DNA from 3 places in the Streptomyces sp. NPDC088785 genome. Region 2 is predicted to be linked to each of the others. Evidence: predicted binding sites of a transcription regulator. Region 2 holds the regulator's gene; each other region holds the start of a gene.
What was found. The regulator HrcA, encoded in region 2, represses chaperone genes, less so after heat shock. The targets are predictions, from matches to a motif close to TTNGCACTCNGNNNNNCNGAGTGCNAA.
Positions count from the first base shown of each region.

Region 1: the regulator HrcA is predicted to act here: its motif matches at 2,321-2,347, upstream of groL (chaperonin GroEL).
Region 3: the regulator HrcA is predicted to act here: its motif matches at 2,736-2,762, upstream of groES (co-chaperone GroES).

Region 1 covers NZ_JBIVKH010000001.1:1,093,219-1,097,860, reverse strand. The annotation lists gene thrC (threonine synthase) at 1-1,269, shown strand, start outside; gene ACIP5K_RS04990 (MoaD/ThiS family protein) at 1,305-1,580, shown strand; gene ACIP5K_RS04985 (cold-shock protein) at 2,000-2,206, shown strand; gene groL (chaperonin GroEL) at 2,511-4,136, shown strand; gene ACIP5K_RS04975 (DUF6215 domain-containing protein) at 4,276-4,642, shown strand, end outside.
Region 2 covers NZ_JBIVKH010000002.1:109,927-114,568, reverse strand. The annotation lists gene dnaJ (molecular chaperone DnaJ) at 1-884, opposite strand, end outside; gene hrcA (heat-inducible transcriptional repressor HrcA) at 885-1,901, opposite strand; gene ACIP5K_RS06145 (MBL fold metallo-hydrolase) at 2,032-2,784, shown strand; gene ACIP5K_RS06140 (DUF3097 domain-containing protein) at 2,819-3,637, shown strand; gene hemW (radical SAM family heme chaperone HemW) at 3,675-4,642, opposite strand, start outside.
Region 3 covers NZ_JBIVKH010000001.1:684,367-689,008, forward strand. The annotation lists gene ACIP5K_RS02995 (DUF262 domain-containing protein) at 1-320, opposite strand, end outside; gene groL (chaperonin GroEL) at 501-2,129, opposite strand; gene groES (co-chaperone GroES) at 2,283-2,591, opposite strand; gene ACIP5K_RS03010 (hypothetical protein) at 2,953-3,252, shown strand; gene ACIP5K_RS03015 (polysaccharide deacetylase family protein) at 3,243-4,136, opposite strand; gene ACIP5K_RS03020 (polysaccharide deacetylase family protein) at 4,133-4,642, opposite strand, start outside.

The DNA.
Region 1 (4,642 bases), on a different contig from region 2:
ACCACGGACGCCGTCGATCTCGGTCCCGCATCCGGCCTCTCCTGCCGCGAGTGCGGCGCACGGGTCCCGCTCGGACCGGTCTTCGCCTGTGCCGAGTGTTTCGGGCCTCTGGAAGTCGCGTACGACCTGCCGGTCGGCGATCCCGAGGCGCTCCGCAAGCGGATCGAGGCCGGCCCCGCCAACATCTGGCGCTACGCCCCTCTCCTGCCCGTCCCGGCCGACGTCGCCGAGAAGCCGAACCTGAACCCCGGCTGGACCAAGCTCGTCCAGGCCGACAACCTCGCCCGCGAGCTGGGTGTCGAGCAGGGCAAGCTGTTCGTCAAGGACGACTCCGGCAACCCGACCCACTCCTTCAAGGACCGGGTCGTCGCGCAGGCCATCGAGGCCGCCCGCGCCTTCGGCTTCACCACCCTCTCCTGCTCCTCCACGGGCAACCTGGCCGGTGCCGTCGGCGCCGCCGCCGCCCGCGCCGGCTTCCGCTCCTGCGTGTTCATCCCGCACGACCTGGAGCAGGGCAAGGTCGTCATGGCCGGTGTCTACGGCGGTGACCTCGTCGCCATCGAGGGCAACTACGACGACGTGAACCGCTTCTGCTCCGAGCTGATCGGCGACCCGCTCGGCGAGGGCTGGGGCTTCGTCAACGTCAACCTGCGCCCGTACTACGGCGAGGGCTCCAAGACGCTGGCCTACGAGATCTGCGAGCAGCTCGGCTGGCGGCTGCCCGACCAGCTGGTCATCCCGATCGCGTCCGGCTCCCAGTTCACGAAGATCGACAAGGGGCTGAAGGAGCTGATCCAGCTCGGCCTCGTCGAGGACCGGCCGTACAAGCTCTTCGGCGCCCAGGCCGAGGGCTGCTCCCCGGTCTCGGTGGCGTACAAGGGCGGCCACGACGTGGTGCGCCCGCAGAAGCCGGCCACGATCGCCAAGTCCCTGGCGATCGGCAACCCGGCCGACGGCCCGTACGTCCTGGACATCGCCCGGCGCACCGGCGGCGCCGTGGAGGACGTGGACGACGAGCAGGTCGTCGACGCGATCCGGCTGCTCGCCCGCACCGAGGGCATCTTCGCGGAGACGGCCGGCGGCGTGACGCTCGGCGTCACCCGCAAGCTCATCGAGGCCGGACTGATCGACCCGTCGCTGACCACGGTCGTGCTGAACACGGGGGACGGGCTGAAGACGCTCGACGCCGTCGCGGAGTCCTCGCAGGCCACCGCCACGATCCGGCCGTCCCTGGACGCGTTCCGCGCCGCCGGCCTGGCCGCCGAGTAGTCCACCCCCCAGCAACAGATCGCCGAGGTGCATCCATGAGCGTCAACGTCCGCATCCCCACCATCCTCCGTACCTACACCGGCGGCGCGGCCGAGGTCAGCGCCGAGGGCGCCACGCTCGCCGACGTCATCGCCGACCTGGAGAAGAACCACACGGGGATCTCCGCCCGCGTCCTCGACGACCAGGGCAAGCTGCGCCGGTTCGTCAATGTGTACGTGAACGACGACGACGTCCGTTTCGAGCAGGGCCTGGAGACCGCCACGCCCGACGGCGCCGGCGTGTCGATCATTCCGGCCGTCGCCGGCGGCTGACACCCGCAGTCCCCTTGATTGCCCCCTCCGCGAGGAAAGCGGAGGGGGCAATTCTGCATGGTTGAGCGCGGTACAGTTGGGGAAGCTGGTTCGATTCCGATCGCGGCGCATGACGGGCGCATATGAGTTCTCGCCCGGCGCGCGACAAGAAGCAGCCAATGTGTCCCGCCCATTCAGGCCCTTTATGGCTTTTGTGTGGCCCGACTTGCCCTGGGATCCGTCCAGTTGGCCCGTTTTCCGCGATCACGCGTGCCCAGAATTCTCGTCCGACTGACCTGTTGCAGACGGCAGTTGGGCAGATACATTCAGCCGCGGTCGACGCGTTCCGGCGCACACCCCCAAACCCTTTGGGGCGTGAGGTCTGACCCGGGTCCGCGAAGTGCGGACTCGCGCAAGGGCCAGTAATAGGGGAGTTAGGCATGGCTCAGGGCACCGTCAAGTGGTTCAACGCGGAGAAGGGGTACGGCTTCATCGCGGTCGACGGTGGTGCGGATGTTTTCGTCCACTACAGCGCGATTCAGATGGACGGCTACCGCACCCTCGAAGAGGGTCAGCGAGTGGAATTCGAGATCTCGCAGGGCCAGAAGGGGCCGCAGGCCGACATGGTCCGCCTGGCCGCCGGCTGAGCGCGCGACCGACTGTAGTACGCAAGCTTCGAACGGTCCACGAAGGGCCCGCTCCCGGTTCGCCGGGGCGGGCCCTTCGTGCTGCGCGCGCCCCCGCCCGATCTGTGATAGCCGCTTGCACTCGCATGGGTCGAGTGCTAATCATTGGCTTAGCACTCTCCGAGTGAGAGTGACAGAACTTGGATCGGGTCGGTGAGGTCCGGGAGCCGGGTGGGGCAAGGAACCACAAGGCTCAAGGGCCGTCCGTCGCGGGCACCAGCACGGTCCGTTTGCGTTTCCACCCCGTCCGGGAGGACCACTTCACATGGCCAAGATCATCGCGTTCGACGAGGAGGCACGGCGCGGCCTCGAGCGCGGCATGAACCAGCTCGCCGACGCCGTCAAGGTGACCCTGGGCCCCAAGGGTCGCAACGTCGTCCTCGAGAAGAAGTGGGGCGCCCCCACGATCACCAACGATGGTGTGTCCATCGCCAAGGAGATCGAGCTCGAGGACCCGTACGAGAAGATCGGCGCCGAGCTGGTCAAGGAGGTCGCGAAGAAGACGGACGACGTCGCCGGTGACGGCACGACGACCGCGACCGTCCTGGCCCAGGCCCTGGTGCGCGAGGGTCTGCGCAACGTGGCCGCCGGTGCCAACCCGATGGCCCTCAAGCGCGGCATCGAGAAGGCCGTCGAGGCCGTCTCCGGTGCGCTTCTCGAGCAGGCCAAGGAGGTCGAGACCAAGGAGCAGATCGCTTCGACGGCCTCCATCTCCGCCGCCGACACCCAGATCGGCGAGCTCATCGCCGAGGCGATGGACAAGGTCGGCAAGGAAGGCGTCATCACCGTCGAGGAGTCGCAGACCTTCGGTCTGGAGCTTGAGCTCACCGAGGGCATGCGCTTCGACAAGGGCTACATCTCGGCGTACTTCGCCACCGACATGGAGCGTATGGAGGCCTCGCTTGAGGACCCCTACATCCTGATCGTCAACTCGAAGATCGGCAACGTGAAGGACCTCCTTCCGCTGCTGGAGAAGGTCATGCAGTCGGGCAAGCCCCTGCTGATCATCGCCGAGGACGTCGAGGGCGAGGCCCTGTCGACCCTGGTCGTCAACAAGATCCGTGGCACCTTCAAGTCCGTCGCCGTCAAGGCCCCGGGCTTCGGTGACCGCCGCAAGGCCATGCTCGGCGACATCGCCATCCTCACCGGTGGCACCGTCATCTCCGAGGAGGTCGGCCTCAAGCTGGAGAACGCCGGTCTCGACCTGCTCGGCCGCGCCCGCAAGGTCGTCATCACCAAGGACGAGACGACGATCGTCGACGGCTCGGGTGAGAGCGACCAGGTCCAGGGCCGCGTCAACCAGATCCGCGCCGAGATCGAGAACTCGGACAGCGACTACGACCGCGAGAAGCTCCAGGAGCGCCTCGCGAAGCTGGCCGGCGGCGTCGCGGTCATCAAGGCCGGTGCCGCGACCGAGGTCGAGCTCAAGGAGCGCAAGCACCGCATCGAGGACGCCGTCCGCAACGCGAAGGCGGCCGTCGAAGAGGGCATCGTCGCCGGTGGTGGCGTGGCTCTCCTCCAGGCCTCCGCGGTGTTCGAGAAGCTGGAGCTGGAGGGTGACGAGGCGACCGGCGCCAACGCCGTGAAGCTCGCCCTGGAGGCCCCGCTCAAGCAGATCGCCGTCAACGGCGGCCTCGAGGGCGGCGTCGTCGTGGAGAAGGTCCGGAACCTGGCCGTCGGCCACGGTCTGAACGCTGCCACGGGCGAGTACGTCGACATGATCGCCGAGGGCATCCTCGACCCGGCGAAGGTGACGCGCTCCGCGCTCCAGAACGCCGCGTCGATCGCCGCGCTGTTCCTCACCACCGAGGCCGTCATCGCCGACAAGCCGGAGAAGGCGGGCGCCGCCCCGGCCGGCGGCGGCATGCCGGGCGGTGACATGGACTTCTGAGCCTGACGGTTCAGCCTGTCCTCGACGAGGGCGGCACCCCCTGCGGGGGGTGCCGCCCTCGTCTTTTTCCGGTACCCCGCGCCGCGCGCTCCGGGCCGTTCGCTACTGTCCCTCTGCGATGAGCTCACCTGGGGGGAACATGACAGAGAAGCGGGTCGGCGTGTGGGGGCAGACGGTCGCGGCCTTCGCGCTCGTGGGGGCGCTCGGCGCCGGGTTCTGGGCGATGGCCCAGCAGCCGGAGGACGGGCGCAGCGCCGAGGAGGACGCGGCGGTCTGCACCGGCGGCGTCGCGACGAAGGCCGACCGGGCCGCCGGGCGGGTGTCCGGGGACCAGCTGTGCAAGGCGCTGAACCAGCCCGACCTCGCGGAACTGCTCGGCGTGCCGGGCAGCCTGGCCACGAGCGCGTACGGCAGCGGCGGGTCCGTGGAGAGCGGCGGGAAGAAGACCCCGACGCCCTCGGGGCACGTCGAGTTCGGGGGCTACACCGTGGAGCTGTCCGCGTCCT
Region 2 (4,642 bases):
TCGACCTCCTCCATCCCGTCGAGCGTCTCCAGCGGCACCTTGGTGCCGAGGGCCGCCGCGGTCATCGGGATGGTGACCGTGCAGTGCAGGTCGTCGCCGCGCCGCTGGAACATCGGGTGCGGCAGCTCGTGGATCTCGACATACAGGTCGCCGGCGGGGCCGCCGCCGGGGCCGACCTCGCCCTCGCCCGCGAGCTGGATCCGCGTGCCGTTGTCCACACCGGCCGGGATCTTCACCGTCAGCGTCCGCCGCGAACGGATGCGGCCGTCACCGGCGCACTCCGGGCACGGGGTGGGCACGACGGTGCCGAAGCCCTGGCACTGCGGGCACGGCCGCGAGGTCATGACCTGGCCGAGGAAGGACCGCGTCACCTGCGACACCTCGCCGCGGCCGCGGCACATGTCACAGGTCTGCGCGGAGGTCCCCGGCGCGGCACCCTCGCCGCTACAGGTCGTACAGACGACCGCCGTGTCGACCTGGATGTCCTTGGTGGTGCCGAAGGCGGCCTCGTCCAGCTCGACCTCCAGCCGGATCATGGCGTCCTGGCCGCGACGGGTGCGCGAGCGCGGGCCGCGCTGCGACGCCGTCCCGAAGAACGCGTCCATGATGTCCGAGAAGTTCCCGAACCCGCCGGCGCCGAAGCCTCCCGCGCCGCCTCCGCCGGACTGCGACAGGGGGTCTCCCCCCAGGTCGTAGACCTGCTTCTTCTGCGGGTCGGAGAGCACCTCGTAGGCGGCGTTGATCTCCTTGAACCGCTCCTGGGTCTTCGGATCCGGATTCACGTCCGGGTGCAGCTCGCGGGCGAGCCTCCGAAAAGCCTTCTTGATCTCGTCCTGGGAAGCGTCGCGGCGCACGCCGAGTACGGCGTAGTAGTCCGTGGCCACTTACGACTCCGCCAGGATCTGTCCGACGTAACGTGCCACTGCGCGTACTGCTCCCATCGTTCCCGGGTAATCCATGCGGGTCGGTCCGACCACGCCGAGCTTGGCTACTGCCTCGCCGCCCGAACCGTAGCCGACCGACACGACGGACGTGGAGTTGAGTCCCTCGTGGGCGTTCTCGTGACCGATGCGTACGGCCATGCCCGAATCGCCCACCTCACCCAGCAGCTTGAGGAGCACGACCTGCTCCTCCAGTGCCTCCAGGACGGGCCTGATGGTGAGGGGAAAGTCATGTCCGAAGCGGGTGAGATTGGCGGTGCCGCCGATCATCAGACGCTCCTCGGACTCCTCGACCAGCGTCTCCAGCAGGGTGGAGAGCACCGTCGCGACCGTACCGCGGTCCTCGGCGTCGAAGGCTTCCGGCAGATCCTGCACCAACTGCGGCACATCCGCGAAACGGCGGCTCGCGACCCGGCTGTTGAGCCGGGCCCGCAGATCCGCCAGCGCCGACTCCCCGAAGGGCGCGGGACAGTCGATCATCCGCTGCTCGACCCGCCCGGTGTCCGTGATCAGTACGAGCATCAGACGGGCGGGCGCCAGCGACAACAGCTCGACGTGGCGCACCGTGGACCGGGTCAGGGACGGGTACTGGACGACCGCGACCTGCCGGGTCAGCTGCGCGAGCAGCCGCACGGTGCGGCCGACGACGTCGTCGAGGTCGACGGCGCCCTCCAGGAAGTTCTGGACGGCGCGCCGCTCGGGTCCGGTCATCGGCTTCACCGCGGTGAGCTTGTCGACGAAGAGGCGGTACCCCTTGTCGGTGGGGATCCGCCCGGCACTGGTGTGCGGCTGGGCGATGTACCCCTCGTCCTCCAGGGCGGCCATGTCGTTGCGCACGGTCGCCGGGGAGACGCCGAGCCGGTGCCGCTCGGTGAGCGCCTTGGAGCCGACCGGCTCCTCGGTGCCCACGTAGTCCTGGACGATGGCGCGCAGCACTTCGAGCCTGCGTTCACTGAGCATCGGCGCACACCTCCAGCTTCGGCCTGAGCGATCTTTCTGGTCTGGCACTCGCTGCGGGTGAGTGCCAGGAGTCCCCGGCTCAGTGTACGGCCGACGGGTACGGGCCCGGCAAGGCCGCTAGCGTCGCCGTATGGAAGGTCATGCCGAAGGCGGCACGCACATCGACTGGAAGGCCGCGGGCTGGGAGGAACTCGCGCCCCGCGCGGGCCGGATCCGGCTGCCCGGCTGGGACGCCACGGCCGGGCTGGTCGCGGGCTCCGGCGCGGCCCTGCTGATCGACACGGGATCCTCACTCCGTGAAGGGGCCGGGCTGCACGCCGACGTCCGGCGGCTGCTCGGCGCGCACACCCGCGTGACGCACGTCGTGCTCACCCACCCGCACTTCGACCACGTACTCGGCACCGCGGTCTTCGCGGGCGCCGAGACGTACGGCGCCGGGGGCCCGGACACCGTGTCCGCGTGGCGCCGCGACGGCCTGTACGAGGACGCCGTGCGGCACGGGCTGCCCGCGGACCGGGCGGCCGAGGCGACCGACGTCCTGGTCACCCCGCGCCATCGGGTCACCGGCGAGCGGACCCTGGACCTGGGCGGCGGCCTCCGGGTGCTGCTCGCGAACCTCGGCCCGGCCCACAGCGGCCACGACCTGGCCGTCCTCGTCCCGGGCAGCCCGGGACTCGTCTTCTGCGGCGACCTGGTCGAGGAGTCCGGCGAGCCGCAGGCGGGCCCGGACGCGGCCCCCGGCCGCTGGCCGGCGGCGCTGGACCGGCTGCTCGCCCTCGGCGGGGAGGACGCGCTGTACGTCCCCGGGCACGGTTCGGTGGTGAATGCGGCGTTCGTCCGCGCCCAGCGCACCGCTCTGGAGGCCCGCTCCGGCGTGTCGTGACCCCACGGGACGCACTCCTCATATCGTCGTGCGAATGCGCCCGTACTCACCTGACCTGACCCCTCCCTGGAAGCGGAACACGCCCGCCCCGGAGGTCCCCGCCGAACCGGATCTGGTCGTCGAGGAGGTCGGCACCGGCTTCTGCGGCGCCGTGGTCCGCGTCGAGAAGACGGCGCAGGGGCCGACGGTGACGCTGGAGGACCGCTTCGGCAAGCACCGCGTCTTCCCGATGGAGCCGCGCGGCTTCCTGCTGGAGGGCCGGCCCGTCACGCTGGTCCGCCCCTCGGCGGCGGCCGGGCCCGCGCGTCCGGCCCGGACGGCGTCCGGCTCGATGGCGGTCCCGGGCGCCCGCGCGCGCGTGGCGCGGGCCGGCCGGATCTATGTCGAGGGCAAGCACGACGCCGAGCTGATCGAGCGCGTGTGGGGCGACGACCTGCGCATCGAGGGCGTCGCCGTGGAGTTCCTGGAGGGCGTGGACGACCTCCCGGCGATCGTCGCGGAGTTCGCGCCCGGCCCCGACGCGCGCCTGGGCGTGCTCGTCGACCATCTGGTGCCCGGCAGCAAGGAGTGGCGCATCGCCCAGTCCGTGCCGAGCGAGCACGCGCTGGTGGTCGGGCACCCCTACATCGACATCTGGGAGGCCGTGAAGCCGTCCTCGGTCGGCATCGAGGCCTGGCCCCGCGTCCCGCGCGGCCAGGACTGGAAGACGGGCGTGTGCCGCGCGCTCGGCTGGCGCGTGGCGAACACGGGCGAGGCCTGGCAGCACATCCTGTCCAGGGTCCGCACCTACAAGGACCTGGAACCCGCGCTCCTGGGCCGCGTGGAGGAACTGATCGACTTCGTCACCGAGTAGCGCCCCGCGCGCCCCGGACCGGCAAGCGCCCGGACCGTCAGTCGACCAGGTCCCGCACCACGGCATCGGCCAGCAACCGGCCCCGCAGCGTCAGCACGGCCCGCCCCTCCCGGAACGGCCCGCTCTCCAGCAGCCCGTCCGCGACGGCCCTGCGCGCGGCGGCCAGCCCGGCGGGCTTCAGCAGCGACACCGGGCACCCTTCGAGCAGCCGCAGCTCCAGCAGGATCCGCTCGACCCGCCGGTCCTCGTCGGCCAGCACCTCCCGGCCGGCCCCCGGCGACCCGCCACCGGTGAGCGCGGCGGCGTACGCCCCGGGGTGCTTGACGTTCCACCAGCGCACCCCGCCCACGTGCGAGTGCGCCCCGGGTCCGGCGCCCCACCAGTCGGCCCCGCGCCAGTACAGCTCGTTGTGCAGGCAGCGCCCCGCCCCGGACGTCGCCCAGTTCGACACCTCGTACCAGTCGAACCCGGCCGCCGACAGCACCTCGTCGGCGATCAGGTAGCGGTCCGCGTGCACGTCGTCGTCGGTCATCGGCACCTCCCCGCGCCGGATCCGCCGCGCGAGCTGGGTGCCCTCCTCGACGATCAGCGCATACGCCGACACGTGGTCGGGGCCCGCCCCGATGGCCGCGTCCAGCGAGGCCCGCCAGTCCTCGTCGGTCTCCCCCGGCGTGCCGTAGATCAGGTCCAGGTTGACGTGCTCGAACCCGGCCGCCCGCGCCTCCGCGACGCACGCCTCGGGCCGCCCGGGCGTGTGCGTGCGGTCGAGGACCTTCAGCACGTGCTGCCGCGCGCTCTGCATCCCGAACGAGATCCGGTTGAACCCGCCGGCCCGCAGCTCGGCCAGGTACGCCGGGTCGACGGACTCGGGGTTCGCCTCGGTGGTGATCTCCGCGTCGTCGGCGAGCCCGAACTCGGCGCGGACCGCGCCCAGCATCCGCACCAGGTCGGAGGCGGCGAGCAGGGTCGGCGTACCGCCCCCGACGAACACGGTGCGCACCGGGC
Region 3 (4,642 bases), on a different contig from region 2:
AGCGCATTGGCAAGGCTCGTCAACCGCTGCTGGCCGTCCACCACCCACAGCGCCTCGTCGTGCGCGGGGGCATTGATACGGAGCTTGCTGAGCGTGATGGTGGCTTCCGGCGACTTCCTGACCCACAACAGCAGGTTGCCGATCGGGTAGCCCTTGACGATGCTGTCGAAGAGCCGGAGTACGTCCTTGACCTGCCACCGGAAGTCCCGCTGGAAATGCGGAACTCGAATCCGCCCCTCTTGCGCCCATGGAACGATCTGACCCAGTTCATAGGTGGTGGCGCTCGGCTGAGTGGTCAGTCCCGGGGTGGTCTCGGACATGGGCAGCTCCAGAGGAATCAGAGTCAGCTCTGCTGACGGCTCCCCCAGTGTGACATTCGAACGATCCGCACTGCCGGGAATATGCTCAGCCGGGTCGATCTCCGCGCGCTCGTGCGCACACGCCGTGGGCCCGGCCCCCGGAAGAGGGGGCCGGGCCCACGGCGCGTACCGGAAGCGGTGTCAGTGCGAGTGACCGTGGCTGTGGCCGTGGCCGGCGTCGGCCTCGTCCTCGGCCGGCTTCTCGACGACCAGCGTCTCGGTGGTGAGCAGCAGCGACGCGATCGACGCGGCGTTCTCCAGCGCGGAGCGCGTCACCTTGACCGGGTCGATGACGCCGGCCTTGACCAGGTCGCCGTACTCGCCGGTCGCGGCGTTGTAGCCCTGGCCCTTCTCGAGCTCCTTGACCTTGGAGACGATGACGTAGCCCTCCTGGCCGGCGTTCTCACCGATCCAGCGGAGCGGCTCGACGACGGCGTTGCGGACGACGGAGACGCCGGTGGCCTCGTCGCCCTCCTTGCCGAGGGAGCCCTCCAGGACCTTGGAGGCGTGCACCAGGGCGGAGCCACCACCGGAGACGATGCCCTCCTCGACCGCGGCGCGGGTCGCGGAGATGGCGTCCTCCAGACGGTGCTTCTTCTCCTTGAGCTCGACCTCGGTCGCGGCACCGACCTTGATCACGCAGACGCCGCCGGCGAGCTTCGCGAGGCGCTCCTGGAGCTTCTCGCGGTCCCAGTCGGAGTCCGTGTTCTCGATCTCGGCCTTGATCTGGTTGACGCGGCCGTCGACGTCGGCCTTGTTGCCGCCACCGTCGACGATCGTGGTGTCGTCCTTGGTGATGGTCACGCGGCGCGCGGAGCCGAGGATGTCCAGACCGGCCTGGTCGAGCTTGAGGCCGACCTCCTCGGCGATGACGGTGGCACCGGTGAGGGTGGCCATGTCCTGGAGCATCGCCTTGCGGCGGTCGCCGAAGCCGGGGGCCTTGACGGCGACGGCGTTGAACGTGCCGCGGATCTTGTTCACGACCAGGGTCGACAGGGCCTCGCCCTCGACGTCCTCGGCGATGATCAGGAGGGGCTTCGAGCCGCCCGCCTGGATGACCTTCTCCAGGAGCGGGAGCAGGTCCTGGATGGACCCGATCTTGCCCTGGTGGATCAGGATGTACGGGTCGTCGAGGACGGCCTCCATCCGCTCCTGGTCGGTGACGAAGTACGGGGACAGGTAGCCCTTGTCGAAGGCCATGCCCTCGGTGAAGTCCAGCTCAAGACCGAAGGTGTTGGACTCCTCGACGGTGATGACACCGTCCTTGCCGACCTTGTCCATCGCCTCGGCGATCAGCTCGCCGACCTGCGAGTCCTGGGCGGAGAGACCGGCGACGGCCGCGATGTCGGACTTCTCGTCGATCGGACGCGCCGTGGCGAGCAGGTCCTCGGAGACGGCCTTGACGGCGGCGTCGATGCCCTTCTTCAGGGCGGCCGGGGAGGCGCCGGCGGCGACGTTGCGCAGGCCCTCGCGGACCAGGGCCTGGGCCAGGACGGTGGCGGTGGTGGTGCCGTCGCCCGCGATGTCGTTGGTCTTGGTCGCCACCTCCTTCACCAGCTGGGCGCCGAGGTTCTCGTACGGGTCCTCGATCTCGACCTCACGGGCGATCGTGACACCGTCGTTGGTGATGGTGGGGGCGCCGAACTTCTTGTCGATGACGACGTTGCGGCCGCGGGGGCCGATCGTCACCTTCACCGTGTCGGCCAGCTTGTTGACGCCGCGCTCAAGGGCGCGACGGGCGTCCTCGTCGAACTTCAGGATCTTCGCCATGGGAGCGTTTCAGCCCTCTCGGAAAACTAGGGTGAAGCTTGGTGTGAAAAACGAACCGCGCCCCTGACCCCGGCTGATGTGAATCGCGGGTGCCAGGGGCGCGGGTCGAAGCAGAACGATGTCGCTTCGGTGAAGCAGGTAATCCGGAGTGGATTACTTCTCGATGATCGCGAGCACGTCGCGGGCCGAGAGGACGAGGTACTCCTCGCCGTTGTACTTCACCTCGGTGCCGCCGTACTTGCTGTACAGAACGACGTCGCCGACCTTGACGTCGAGCGGCAGGCGCTCGCCGTTCTCGAAACGGCCCGGGCCCACGGCGAGGACGGCGCCCTCCTGGGGCTTCTCCTTCGCGGTGTCCGGAATGACCAGGCCTGAGGCCGTGGTCTGCTCGGCGTCGAGCGGCTGGACCACAATGCGGTCCTCGAGCGGCTTGATGGCAACCTTGGAGCTGGCGGTCGTCACGATCCGACCTCCCCCTTCGGAGATCTCACGGGGTTAACTGTCTGAGGTGGCGACCAGGTGGATCCGTCGTCGCGGGTGCCGGACCTGCCCGTCGCTATTGGCACTCTCCTACGGGGAGTGCCAGAAGCGAGACTATGACCGCGATTAGCACTCGGTCAAGCGGACTGCTAATCACGCCCTCCGCGCGGCGCCGTTCGCACCCCGCCGCGAGCCCGCCCCGAGGGCCTTCCGGCGGCTTCCGGCGGGCCACGGATCGGTCTCGGTCGGGGAACGTGCGGGCGGAGCCCACGGTTCCGTACGAGAGTCCTGCCGTGGCCGCTGCGCACCGGCGGTCCACCGGTGCCCGAAGGAGGCGCGTGGCGTGGAGCGGCCGGACGAGGACGTGTTCGCGGCGGGCTGCCTGGTCGCCCTGGTGCTGGCCCTGGAGGCCGCCTGCACGGCCCTCGTGGGGTTCACGCTGGTGCTGCGGGGCCTGGGCGGCCCGGCGGCCGGGGCCGACCGGACCGAGGTGTGGTGCTGGGGCGGCGGCGCGGTGGCGGCCCTGGCCTTCGGGGTGTTGTTCCTGTGGCTGCGGCGGCCCTGGGCCGGATCCGCGCAGGTGGTCGCGGCGCTGGGGGCGGCGACCCTGGCGGTCGCCGCCTGGCAGCGGGGTCAGACGTAGTCCTCCAGGCGGGCCACCGTGAAGCCCTGCGCCTGGATGCGGCGGAGCATCCGCGAGGTCATCTCCGTCAGGGACGTGCCCTTCAGCTCGGCGGGCCCCCGGAAGTGGGCCAGCACGATGTCGCCGGGGCGCAGCCGGTCGCCGTCGGCGTAGCGGAGGTCGTCGATCCGCATCGAGGCCCGCCACAGCACGATCGCGTCGATGCCGCAGGCGCCGGCCGCCCGCAGGGTGACCGCGTCGTAGTCGCCGTAGGGCGGGCGGAACAGGCGCGGGGCCGCGCCGAAGCGGGACTTCAGCCGGGCCTGCTGGCCGCAGATCTCGGCGTGCTGGTCGACGTAGCCCCGGCCGGGCAGGAACGGATGGGTCAGGGTGTGGTTCTCCACCTGGGCGCCCAGCCGCCGCAGCCGGCCGAAGTGGTCGTGGCCGGTGCCCGCGGCCCCGTCGGCGAGGAACATCGAGATCGGCAGCCGCAGGTCGCGGACCATGTCGACGAACCGGGGGTCGCGCTCGGTGCCGTCGTCGAAGGTCAGGAAGACGACCTTGTCGCGGGTGCGGACGTGGTCGATGACCGGCGGCACCGCGCCGGGCGCGCGGGCCGCGAGCACCCGGTGCGGCCGGGGCGCCGGGGCCAGCGGGGCCGCCAGCCCCCAGCGGCGGTGGGCGTCCGCGACCGGGGCGGGGGCGGCTGCGGGGGCGGCCGCGGGGGCGCCGGCCGCCGGGGGCGGATCGGGCCTGCGGACCTTCTGCGCCGCCTTGCGGCCCATCCGCTCGATCGGGTCGACGGACTGGGCGCACCCGGTGAGCAGCGCGGCGGCCAGCGCGCAGGCGATCGCCGCCCGCGCCGCCGGCCGCCGGTGACCGCCCCCCGCCCGTGGAGCTGTCACAGGTAGTCCTCCAGGCGTGCCACCGCGTACCCCTTGGCGGTGACGTACTTCATGAACATTCGGATCATGTCGGGCATCGTGCCCTTCCAGTCCTCGCGTCCCCGGAAATGCGTGAGGACGATGTCGCCCGGATGGATGTCGCGGTCCCATTCGCGATAGTCCATTCGGTCCACGAAGACCTCGGCGTTCCAGATCGGCGCGTATTTCACCCCGCAGGACTTGGCCGCCTTCAGCGTGTCCTGGTTGTAGTTGCCGTAGGGCGGGCGGAAGAGGACCGGGCGCTTTCCGTAGCGCTTCTCGATGACGTCCTGCATGCCGCAGATCTCGCGCTTCTGTCCCGCGTAGGTCAGACCCGGCAGGTAGGGGTGGGTCAGCGTGTGGTTGTTCAGGCCGGTCCCGGCCCGCTGCATCGCCGTGAAGTAGCCGTAGTCCTCCTTGGCGAGGTAGTCGCTGAGGAAGGCGGTGTACGGGATCCTCAGCTCGCTCATCATCTTCACGAAGGCCGG